DNA from 3 places in the Neobacillus sp. KR4-4 genome. Region 3 is predicted to be linked to each of the others. Evidence: riboswitches for the same ligand, from Rfam matches in the RefSeq annotation. Region 3 holds a riboswitch; each other region holds the start of a gene.

Region 1 (4,266 bases), on a different contig from region 3:
CCTGCTGATTTGACGTTATTGACGTTAAAGAAAGATCCCTTTAATAACGCTTCTGCGTTGTTTAGTGTAAATCGCAATCAGCTGTATTCGGCGGAACGGATTTCTAAAAAAGTACTCTCTGCCACTGACTTAGATACCTATAAAGAGAGATGGAATTTTTCAATAGAAGAGCAGAATGGGTTTCTTGACTTGATAGCAAGAGACGGAGTGATTTACGCTTCAACGATGACTAAAATTTATGCGATACAGGATAACGGTACCTCTCCACAGACACTTTGGACCGTTGATAGCTTTGCGAATCGTCTCTTAATTGACCAGAATACCTTATATTATTTAACGAGAACTACCGAAGGTTTCGATGCAATTGGTACGGTAGATGTAACTACGGGTAAAAAGAGATGGAGTTATCCCCTTAAATTCCAAGAGCGGTTGGAAGGGGTTTTCGCTGCTAGTGATAATCGATTGTTTGCAAATATACGGAATCCAGTTCAAATGACATCCAAAATGTATGCATTTGATGCATCGACCGGCACGGTGCTTTGGACATTTGATCTGGATTCAAGCCTCCCTATTTATGGGGCCCCAGTCTATAAAGATGGAAAGCTTTACTTCGAAACGAAACCAGCGGCAACAAGAAATATTTGGGCATTGGATGCTGCAAGTGGAAGAACATTATGGAAGTTTAGCCCTACGGGTATGTTTACACAGCCTCTTTCTGTAGTGAGTGATTCTTTAATTGTTCTTGATGAGGCCAATATTATCGCGGTAGACAAAAATACCGGAGTACAGAAATGGAAGACCTTGTATGCAGAACAGTTTGTTGCTGGTGGACTTCAGACCATTAAAGGGGCAAGTGGAATGGTCGTAGCCTCCGATAGAATTATTTTGGGAAATTACAACAAAATTAAATTCTTTAATAGCGCAAATGGTCAGCTTATATATTCCACTCTTCAACTAACACCTACTACAGGCGCGTCTGGCTTGCGGCCAATCGGCGTCATCAAGGACACCATTTTTGTAACAGAGACGAATCAATTTCTATATACGTACGCTGTGCCAAAAACATCCCAGTTAGATACAGAAAAGCCAACAGCAACAATTGATTTGCAACCGGTTAACCAACTTACTCTTCAAGATGGAAAGAACCAAATTAGAATCCCCATTACCATAAGTGAAACGGCAGATATGGAGGTAACCATTGTTGATGAAAGCGGCTGGGTAGTTAAGACTTGGTTAGGACGCTACTTGAAGGGGACAGCGAATTTTTATTGGGATGGAAAAAACAGCCGTGGCTTTAATGTAATCCGTGGAAGTTACTATCCAATTGTAAAACTAACAGATCTAGCTGGGAATAAGAATGAATATACAGCACGTGACAAATCCATTCTGATTACAGAAGGTTTCGGTTTAACCTTGAAAAATTCCAACTTACGCTCGGCAGCCACCACTCAAAGCACCATCCTAACAACAATCCCTGCTGGTTCAGAAGTGGTGATAACGGGAGAAACGGGTGATTGGTATCAAATTGAGTACAGAATTATCAGCGCGGTTCTGAAAGGATATGTCTCCAAACCATTAATTAAAGTTCCGTCCAATCAGGAGATTCAAGCAATCGAACAAGCGAAGACAAGGACAAACGTCAATGTTAGAACCAATCCTGGAACTCAGTATGATACAAAGATTGTGCTTCCGATGAATACAGATATAAAAATTTATTCCGCAATCGGAGACTGGTATTCAATCGAATACAAAAAAGACAGCAGTACTTTGGATTCTGGGTATGTAGCAAAATTTACTGTAACCCTCCCAACGGTATCTACTGTTGTTTACACCGTTGTTGCGGGCGATTCTCTCTGGAAGATTGCCCAGAAGAATGGGGTTACGATTGACTCCATCGTTAAAGCCAATAACCTCAATCCTAATCAACCAATCTACATTGGCCAAAAACTAACCATAGTAAAATAATCCTTTTCCATGCATAGGTGAGAGATCAGAATATATGAAAGGTATAAAAAGAATTTATTTGACATTTCTAATCGACGTGTTAACATTATCCATGCAAGGGAATTTTTATAAATGAATAGATAACAATCCGCTAGAGGTGCCTTTTTAAAGGGCTGAGATTGAAGTGATACTTCGGGACTCTATGAACCTGATCTGGGTTATACCAGCGTAGGGAAGTGGAAACATGGATATTTGAAGGATCATGTTTATATTTCAAATTATCAACCACTTTCTTATTAAAAGGAAGTGGTTTTTTGTTTTTCACTTTATTTCATTGAGCTTCAGAATCTGGATTATAGGGGGTGACTTGTATTTTAACTAGTGTTAAAGAGTTACATATTATATCCAATGGCAAAATGCCGATCGAGCAGCTATGTGAAATTGTCACGGATATTCATCCGTATGTAACCGCGATTCACTTACGAGAAAAACAAAAAACAGCGAGGGAACTATATCAAGCTGTGGAACTTCTAACAATGACAAACCTGCCGTTATCAAAGATTCTCATCAACGATCGTGTGGATGTTGCCTTAGTTATAAAGGCTGGGGGGGTTCAATTAGCCTTTCATAGTTTAGATGCAGCTATTGTCAAAGAAAATTTTCCTCAGCTTAGGGTAGGAAGTTCCATCCATTCCTACGTGGAGGGACAAAAAGCAAAAGAAAAGGGTGCTGATTACGCCCTTTTCGGTCATGTCTTCCCTTCGCAATCAAAACCAGGAAAGCCCCCTAGAGGTCTTGATGAATTATCACGGATTACACAATTAGAGGTTCCGGTTATTGCCATTGGAGGCTTAACTCCCGAGAATACAGGGCGGGTACTAGATGCTGGGGCAAAAGGAATCGCGGTCATGTCAGGAGTATTAGAAGCTCGCGATCCATTAGTAGCAGTAAAGGCTTATTTAAATGTATTAAGAGATGGAGATGGAACAAGTGGAAAATTCATTTGATGTTGCCATTATCGGAGGAGGGATTAACGGATCCTCTATTGCCTATCAACTATCAAAAATGGGCAAAAAAGTAATCATAATTGAGAAGGATAGATTGGCTTGCCAAGCTTCCAGTGCGGCTGCTGGTATGCTGGCAGCACAAGCGGAGATTGAACAAGATGGTCCTTTATTCCAATTGGCATTAAAGAGTCAAGCAATGTTTTCTACACTATCAAGTGAGTTATATGAATATACAGGAATTGATATCGAGTTTGTGAATAAAGGAATGCTGAAAATTGCAGAAACAGAAGAAATAGCAGTAGAAGTAAAAAAACAAGTCAACTATCAAAGGAATTGGGATCCAACGATAAAATGGCTGGATTCAACGGAATTACTAGAAATGGAACCGTCTTTGGCACCAAGTGTTGTTGGAGGTATGTATCTCCCTAACGATGGACATGTGCAGCCAGCAAAGTTAACAAAAGCGTTTGCAAATGCGGCTGTTTATTTCGGAGCGGAAATTCGTGAAAATACGGAGGTTCTTTCATTTATTTTTGAAAACGGTCAGGTTAAAGGGGTTAAAACGACCAATGGTGTCATACATAGTGAACAAGTTGTCGTGGCCACCGGAGCTTGGGCAGCGAAATTAATGCGTGAATCGGGGCTGGACATTAGCGTGTATCCTGTTAAAGGAGAATGCTTTTCCGTTCGAACGGAGGAGCCGATTATTAACACGACTATTTTTTCCGACAAACGCTGTTATCTGGTACCAAAACGCAATGGGGAAATTTATATTGGTGCTACCATGCTTGAAAATACCTTTGATAACAAGGTTACCCCCGAAGGGATTGCTTCATTAATAGAAAGAGCGACTCAACTAGTCCCTCAGATTAAGGAAGCAGCATGGGAGCGAGTGTGGTCAGGATTCAGACCGCAGACAGGCGATGGAATCCCTTATATTGGCGAGCATCCAAGCTGTAAGGGATTGTTCCTTGCAGCAGGGCATTTTCGAAATGGGATTTTATTAAGCCCTATTACAGGGAAAATAGTAGCTGACCTATTAGCAGGTAGACAGCAAGATGAGGCACTTCTCGCAGCTTTTCACCTTGAAAGACACAAAGAGACAGTTGGTTAGGAGATTAAAAATGGAAGTAATATTAAATGGCGAGTATATCCAATTACCAGAGCATGTTGTATTTGTTTCAGATGTTCTCAAGCATTATGAAATCCATGATAAAGTCATTGTTGTGGAAGTAAATGGTGAAATCTTAACCAAAATAGATCACCAAAGTACTAGATTAGCAGATAAAGATCGAATTGAAATAGTCCATTTTGT
Region 2 (4,266 bases), on a different contig from region 3:
GAATAGGTTACTTGTAAGTGTTCCAATCGCAATAATCATGGCCGTCAACGTCAATTTGCGAGTCTTATTCACGGATTAGACCACCCCTTTAAACATCACACTATTTCTTAATGCTTTCGCAGCTTCCAAAGGGGATTCTGCCTGACTTATAGCCGTAATTACAGAAACTCCATCTGCCCCCGCATCAATCACGGACCGAGCATTTTGGATCGTAATCCCGCCGATGCCAACAATCGGCATTTCACAACCATCATTTCTTAGCTTTTCAATCAGTGTCGTCCCTCGCGATGGCTTGGCATCCGCTTTTGTCCTTGTCGGAAACACAGGGCCAATTCCAAAATAATCTGCTCCTTCTTGGATTGCTGCCATGGCTTCTTCTGTCGTATGAACGGATACCCCAAGAATTTTGTTCGCACCGATTTTCTCCCGTACCATTTTTACCGATTCATCTTCTTGCCCGATATGAACACCATCTGCATCAATCTCCACAGCCAAGTCGATATCATCATTCACAATGAAAGGAATTTGATGGTTTCTGCAAAGAGTTTGGAGTTCTTTTGCCAGTGCATATTTTTCAGAACCAGTTCGTGCACTTTCCCCTTTTTCACGAAATTGAAAAAGCGTAATCCCTCCTGATATTGCTTCCTTTAATACTTCAACGGGTTCTTTCAAACAGTTGTTGCTGCCCATAATAAAATAAACACGTAACGCCTCTCTCAAATCAATCATGTCACGGGTAGCTCCTTTACAAGGTTTCTTTTTCCATACGCCCAATGGTTCGTAGGTCCATGTCCTTGACCAATCTCCAATTGATCTTCAATCGCAGCTTGAATAAAATCTTTCGCTGTCAAAACGGCTTCATAAACAGTCGCACCCTTAGCAAGTTCTGCGGTAATTACAGCCGAAAAAGTACAACCAGTACCATGTGTGTTCTTTGTCTCGATTCGCGGACTTGTAAAGGTGTAATATTCCTTCCCATCAAACAATAAATCAGTCGACTCGGATTGGTTTTCATCGTGACCGCCTTTAATCACAACGTGTTTCACACCTAAATCATGGAGTCTTCTAGCGGCCTCCTGTTTATCCTCTAAGGTCAGAATAGTCATCCCCGTTAGGACTTCTGCCTCCGGGATATTCGGTGTAATTACTTTGGAAACTGGCAACAAGCATTTTTTCATGGCAGAAATAGCTTCCATTTGCAGCAGTGATGCGCCACCTTTGGCAATCATAACTGGATCAACCACTACATTCTCCCAACCAAAAATCTTGATTTGAGCGGCAACCGCCTCGATGATTTCAGCATTGAAAAGCATTCCTGTTTTCACGGCATCGGCACCAATATCCGAGCCAATAGCTTCGATTTGCTTGACCACAGCCTCTCTCGACATTGGATAAACTCCGTGAACTCCTAATGTATTTTGGGCTGTTACTGCTGTTAACACCGACATTCCAAATACATCTAATTCCTGAAATGTCTTTATATCGGCTTGTATTCCTGCCCCGCCGCCACTATCTGAACCTGCAATTGTTAATGCTTTTTTCATTTAAATTACCCCACTTAATTAACTTTTTTGAAAGAACTATAAAGATTGATATCCTCATTTGAAACAAGTGATAATTGGTTTAAGAATTCGATTTGGAAACTTCCTGTTCCCTTTTCAGCTGTTTTCGCTGCTGCTTTTTCAGCGGCAACCTCATAGGATGTTAAAGCTGCCACGGAAGCTTTAAGCAGGTCCTTCTCCACTCCTGCAAACGCCCCAATCACTGAGGTTAACAAGCACCCCATACCGGTCACTTTTGTCATGATTGGGTGGCCGTTGTTAACAAGATAGCTAGTCTTGCCATCTGAAACGACATCCACTTTTCCTGTGATGATGACCACACAATTGCAAGTTTCTGCTGCTTTAATCGCAAGGCTCACGATATCCTCATTCGCTGACGCCCCCGCATCAACACCTTTAATTTCCCACTTTTCACCCAGGACATTTGCAATTTCAGCCGCGTTTCCCCGAATCGCTGAAACATTGACTTCCCTCATGATTCGTTGCGCAGTTTCGGTTCGGTACGTGGTAGCCCCAGCACCAACCGGATCAAAGATAACCGGTACATTGGATTCATTGGCTGCTTTTCCAGCAATAATCATCGAATCCACCGTTTGTGGGTTTAAGGTACCAATATTCAAAACCAGTGCACTAGCAATCTTAGCCATCTCCGCCACTTCTTCAGCAGCATACGCCATCACAGGCGAAGCGCCTAAAGCGAGCAGCCCATTAGCGGTAAAATTCGTTACCACGACATTAGTGATATTATGTACAAGCGGGTTTACCTCTCTTACTTTTTCCAACGTTTCATATAAATTAATTTTTTCCATTGTAATCTCTCCATTTCTTTTTATAAAATAGGCTGTGTTTGGCACTCTGTTGATTGGAGTGCCTGGAACGGAAATCAACAAACAAATATTTAACACAGCATAAAATAAAAAAACCAGATCCATAAATGGACCTGGTTAGTAAGTCAGAGAAAAAACATTCACTTGGCTACTTTCCTACGCTGGTATTACCCAGATCAGGTCCAAAGGGTTAAAAACATAGCGTTTTCTCTCAGCCTGATAACAGGGCACCCCTAGTAGATCGATTAGTTTATTAAATTAAGTACATAATAACGCTATGAAACTAGAATGTAAAGAAAATAGTTACATACGATTGGCAGTTTACATAATATAATTATTTTTTCGCATTTTTATAATCAGGTTAACATAATATCGTTACTGTTTACTGTTATATGGGAACGTAACAATAAAAGCAGTCCCTTTCCCTTTTTGAGAATGAATTTCTAACTGTCCTGCTAATTTTTCCAAGCTTCGCTGGACTAAAAATAAACCAATTCCTCGATTTTCTCCCTTAGTTGAAAATCCTTTCACACATAAGCTATTTATAATTTCCTCATCGATACCTTGTCCTGTATCATGGACCTCCAACACAAGGATATTTTCATAATAATCAAACCTTACCGTTACTTTTTTAAGCGGCTGGTCCGCGACCGCATCCAGTGCATTATCAATTAAATTTCCAAGAATCGTGACCACTTCATGTGTTGTTTCCTGCCTGTGCGGTTCTGGTAACAATCCTTCTCCATCAATGATCATTTCACAGCCTTTTTCCCTTGCAAAGCTAAGTTTTCCTAAAATAAACCCTGCTAATACAGGATCTTTAAAACGACTGACGACAAATTCTACCTCAGACTGCTGGTGATTCACAATTTTGGTAATGTACGTCGAAACCATTTGATAGTCCTTCATATGGACCAAACCTGAGATTACATGCAGTTTGTTCATGAATTCATGTGATTGGGTTCTAAGTGCCTCTGCATATAACTTGACTCCGGTCAATTGTTCTGCTAACTCCTTGATTTCAGTTTTTTCTCGAAAGGTGGCAATTGCTCCAACAATCTTTCCCTTCACGATTACTGGGACACGGTTGGTTAGAATGGTAATATGATTGATTTCCTGCTCTTGATCTAATTGTGCTTCCCCAGTCCCTAGGACGGTGGAAAGTTTGGTATTTGGCATGTATTCGTCCACTCTTTTCCCTAAAAAAGGACCTTCAATACCGGCCATATGGAGGAGCCTAACCCCTTCATTATTAACGAGGGTGGTTATCCCATCTTGATCAACCGCCAGCGTCCCTTCCTTGGTTGATTCCAGCATCGCACTTCGTTCTTCCAACAGTTTGGCTATTTCACTAGGCTCCATGCCAAACAGAATCGATTTAATTTTTCTTGCCAAAAACAGAGCTCCTAGGATGCCAACTAAAACACCCACACCGACTCCAATCAAAATAATTCTTCTACTCTGTTCGATGGCCAGATTTACTTTTTCTAACGAGATCCCTACGGCAACGGCCCCTATTTGTTTATTTTTCTCATCAAATACAGGGACGAACGAGCGTAATGATAATCCTAATGTTCCTTCGGCAGTCGAAATATGCTCTTTCCCTTTTAATACCGGACCTTCATCTCCACCGACAAAATGCTGGCCTAATAGATTCTGATTAGGATGTGATTTTCTCATTCCATTCATGTCCATGACGACGATGAATTCAACATGGGTGGACCGTTTGATATCATTCGCATATGTTTGGATGTCCTTCTCAGCCTTTTTGTTCACCAGCCCATTAACAACAATAGAGGACCCAGCAACAATCCGCGCAATATCCGTGGCTTTCTCAGCTTGCCCTTTCTTTGTTTCTTGTGAAATTTTGTTAGTGA
Region 3 (4,266 bases):
GTCTTGATTCCGCTCTCTCTTTTTCAACCCTAAATTGTAAAACCAATGGAAGAAAAAATAGCAAACAAGACCAATCAGGCCGCCTAGGATTGCTGGGGCAATCGATTGTGAAAGCTGTATTTTCGATTTTAAGGTTGAAATGAACCACGTATCTTCTAATCTACTTAAATCCAGGATGGGTAGATGATTCATTTTTGGAATGAAAATAGGTATCAACGTTCCCAGGAATAAGGCGATGATATTCAGACGTAACAAAAGTGACAGAACTACTAATAGCGGTATTCTTATATTATCTAAAGGCAAAAACCCTAAGAAAAAACCAAGTGTGCTTGCCACCGCTCCGGCATTTCCGGTGACAGGAGCAAATAGTGACCTAACCAGCCACCTAAACATTCGATTCACATAGATTCCTCCTCTAGGTGTAGTGTTGTTCTATATTAATAGATTTATATTTTACATAATGTCCAGCAGATAGCGGGCCAGATTTTTCGACAGAAAATGACCATATTCAAAGACTTAGATAGTAAAGTGGAGATTTTGGGGGTAGGAAGAAAAAGTTCTTATTCTTTTTAAATGGTAATAGAGGGTAGAGGGAATATTTTGGTTAGTTACCAAGATAACATCTATTCCTGCGCTTAGTACCTATTTTTAGAGACTTATGACCTATTTCCAGAGACTTATTACCTATTTTTTGAACCTTATAACCTATTTCCGGACGCTTATGACATGTTTTACGAGACTTACGACATTTATTGGTAAATAATTGGAAGTTAGAGGGGTGGAGAGGTATGTTTTTTACTAAAAATGGAAATTTTATATATATTGATGCCTAAGGAGTTAACTAAATGGTCGGGATTATTATAGCAGTGATCTTATTTAACCTAATTGCAATCAAAGTAAAAAAACGTTTAACCAGAAGTGAGATGCTGCAGATTTGGTTATTTACAACCTTATTCCAACTGATGTTTGATGTATTTATCAGTTTGAAATACCAGGGGTACTGGTACTTCACGAAGGGTGTGGATTGGCAGTCCTTGCTTGTGTATGTATGTTTAGTCCCACCTGTGAATCTTATCTTTTTAAATGTCTATCCTTTAAAAAGTCCATTATGGAAACAATTCTCCTTTTTTTTAGCTTGGAATGTAGGAATTGTGATCTATGAGGTTTTAACCTTATTACCAGAGCCTTGGGGTTATTTCCATTATGGTTGGTGGAGTTTGTATCACTCCATCATGATCAATCCTTTTCTCCTCCTCATCTTATTAGGGTTCTATAAATTAGTTCGTCGATTAGAACATAAGGCTGTGGTTAAGCAAGTATAGTGGGGAAAATGAGAAGGCCTCTCCTTGTTCTATAGGACGTTTGGTCTATTTTTATCCTTTAGCTGTTAACTGATTGACAACATTAACCAGCGGGTGTAGAGTGAATATTAAATTTATAGGAAGACCACTAGGGGAGCCGTTTGGCGGCTGAGACAAGAATAATCTTGGACCCTTTGAACCTGATCTAGTTCATACTAGCGTAGGAAAGTGGAGTCTGTGTATGGATAAATACTATTATTCTGCCGCTCCATTTTTGGAGCGGTTTTTTCGTGTTCGAACCGTTAGCCGTTCCATTTAGTGTCTTCCCATAAAACAAATAAGGGGGAGAAATATATGAGTTTTTCAGCAGAACTAAGAAGAGAAGCCAATCCGATTTTTGAGGCAATTTTTGAACATCCGTTTGTCCGGGGGATCGCTGATGGGGAGTTACAAAAAGAACAATTGGTTCATTATGTAAAACAGGACTTTGAATATTTGAATTCCTTTATTCGCATCTATGGAATCGCCGTTTCTAAGTGTGAGAATCGTGAAGAAATGGATATGTTTAATCAGCAGATTTCATTTATATTAAACAGTGAAATCCATCCACATAATAACTTTTGTCAAGTAGCAGGTGTACCCTACGAGGCATTACAGGGATATCCGTTAGCACCCTCAGCCCTTCATTACACGCGTCATATGCTTACGGTTGCACATGAAGGGACATTAGGGGAAATTCTAGCGGTATTGCTTCCATGTCCATGGACGTATTGGGAAATTGGGAAAAGATTATTAACGGAAGTGAATCCAGATCGCTCCCATCCTTTTTATGATTGGATTCATTTTTATGGAAACCGGACCGATTCGATTACGACAAAATTTTGTGCCAGGATCGATGAGTGGGCTAAGATAGCAACAGAGAAAGAAAAGGAAAAAATGAAGGAGCATTTCCTCATCAGTTGTCAGTTGGAATATATGTTCTGGGATATGGCTTATAAACTAGAAGAATGGCCTGTGAAAATGGAGGCAGTGAAATGAAGACCTGGAAGATGAAAGAAGTCGTTCTTGCTGTGATTCTAGCGGTGGCCTGTGGAGTGATTTATTTAGGATGGTCGACGCTGTGGATTCCGATTTCTGCTATTGTCGGGCCGGTCGGTGCAGGCTTTATGTTTGGTATTTGGGTGATTGCCAGTCCAATCGTCGCGTATATTATCAGAAAACCGGGAGCAGCATTTATTGCAGAGGTAGCAGCGGCTGCCGTCGAGTTATTAACAGGAAGTCATTTTGGTCTGTCGGCCCTGTTAGTAGGTGTTTTTCAAGGGATTGGTTCAGAAATTGCCTTCGCCCTATTCGGATATAAACGGTATAACCTTTTTACTTTAATGCTATCAGGTGCTCTAGCTGCCGTATTTGGAATGCTTTATAACATAATCGCCAACGGTTTCGGTTATTACACACTGGAAGTCTTTTTGATGACACTAGGAATTCATGTCATCAGCGGCATGATTCTTGGCGGCTGGCTAGCGAAAGTTGTCGTGGATGCCCTCGCAAATACAGGGGTGTTAGAGCAATATGAGTTGATGAAGGAAAAAAGAAAAAAGGACAATGTCAATGTTTCTGGGTTGTAAAGATCTTTCGATTCGTTTTTATAACCGCTCTGAAAAAATACTCAATCATATTACCTTGTCCATCCATCAAGGGGAGAAGGTATTAATCCTTGGACCTAGTGGGAGTGGGAAATCTACATTGATTTCTGCTCTTGCTGGGATTATCCCTGAGCATTTGGACGCAGAGGTCAGCGGTGAAGTATGCATCCGGAAAAATGCAGGAGTGATGTTTCAAGATCCTGATTCCCAGTTTTGTATGCTGCGTGTCGATGAAGAAATTGCCTTTAGTCTGGAAAACCGTTCGATTCCTCGTAACGAAATGGATCAAATGATCTCGGATTTGATGGAAAAAGTAGGGCTGATGGTAGATAAGAAAACACCGATTGAAATGCTCTCAGGAGGGATGAAACAACGATTGGCGTTAGCGTGTTTGCTTGCATTAGAACCAGACGTCCTCTTCTTTGATGAACCAACCGCTCAACTCGACCCTGCTGGCCGGAATGAGATCTTTGGTTTATTGAGACATTTAGCCGAAAAAACCAACCATACGATGGTCTTTGTCGAACATGTCCTTGACGGCTGCATCGAATGGATGGACCGAGTCATTATCCTTGATGAGCATGGAAAGATTATTGGGGATGGGGAACCAAAAGAGATGCTGCTCCAATTTAATCAACAAATGAAAGATGCGGGGATTTGGCGTCCTAAGTTGTTTCCTCACAAATGGGAGGAGATCGTTCAAGATCCCTCGCACCCTCTATCTATCAAACTTAAAAATGGAGTAAAAACGAAACCGCTCGTACAAGGCGATTGTTTACTCCGCACCGAACATGTTGAAATTGGCTATGGGAAGAAGACCGTCATCAGTGATATAGAGGTGAAAATCCATAGAGGGGAATGGATTTCCATTGTCGGAGAAAATGGGAGTGGGAAAAGCACCTTTTTAAAAAGTCTGATCCGGTTGGAGCCGATTCAAAAAGGGAGAATTTACTTTCAAGGTGAGGAACTAAAAAAATGGACAGACCGAGAATTATTTGAGCAGGCAGGCTTTGTTTTCCAAAATCCCGAACATCAATTCATTACCGATACGGTTTTTGACGAAGTGGCTTTTGGCGGCCGGCAGCGAAATTGGCCGGAGGAGCAGGTTCGCTCGAAAACCAATCGATTGTTAGAGGAGTTTGGATTGGCGCCATACCAGGATACGCACCCTTTTACCCTGAGTTTAGGACAAAAACGGCGGTTAAGTGTGGCGACAATGTTATTGTTCGATCAAGCTTTGCTATTGCTTGATGAACCAACCTTTGGTCAGGATGAAAAAACAGCGAGAGAGCTTATTAAACGTCTCAAAGAGAGACAGG

Evidence for each region. A riboswitch is a leader RNA that binds a small molecule or an ion and turns the genes downstream of it on or off. The one in region 3 is predicted to bind thiamine pyrophosphate.
Region 1: another riboswitch for thiamine pyrophosphate. It lies ahead of ACE198_RS16625 (thiamine phosphate synthase); the one in region 3 lies ahead of tenA (thiaminase II).
Region 2: another riboswitch for thiamine pyrophosphate. It lies ahead of thiM (hydroxyethylthiazole kinase); the one in region 3 lies ahead of tenA (thiaminase II).

What each region holds. Positions count from the first base shown of each region.
Region 1 is NZ_JBHHJU010000016.1:23,051-27,316, forward strand. Features, by position in the region: gene ACE198_RS16620 (outer membrane protein assembly factor BamB family protein) at 1-1,965, shown strand, start outside; TPP riboswitch at 2,088-2,196, shown strand; gene ACE198_RS16625 (thiamine phosphate synthase) at 2,307-2,951, shown strand; gene thiO (glycine oxidase ThiO) at 2,935-4,065, shown strand; gene thiS (sulfur carrier protein ThiS) at 4,076-4,266, shown strand, end outside.
Region 2 is NZ_JBHHJU010000027.1:21,580-25,845, reverse strand. Features, by position in the region: gene thiW (energy coupling factor transporter S component ThiW) at 1-72, opposite strand, end outside; gene thiE (thiamine phosphate synthase) at 76-729, opposite strand; gene thiD (bifunctional hydroxymethylpyrimidine kinase/phosphomethylpyrimidine kinase) at 726-1,544, opposite strand; gene thiM (hydroxyethylthiazole kinase) at 1,559-2,371, opposite strand; TPP riboswitch at 2,526-2,634, opposite strand; gene dcuS (DcuS/MalK family sensor histidine kinase) at 2,765-4,266, opposite strand, start outside.
Region 3 is NZ_JBHHJU010000007.1:3,664-7,929, forward strand. Features, by position in the region: gene ACE198_RS09120 (polysaccharide deacetylase family protein) at 1-402, opposite strand, end outside; gene ACE198_RS09125 (hypothetical protein) at 846-1,322, shown strand; TPP riboswitch at 1,442-1,545, shown strand; gene tenA (thiaminase II) at 1,656-2,339, shown strand; gene ACE198_RS09135 (ECF transporter S component) at 2,336-2,929, shown strand; gene ACE198_RS09140 (ABC transporter ATP-binding protein) at 2,907-4,266, shown strand, end outside.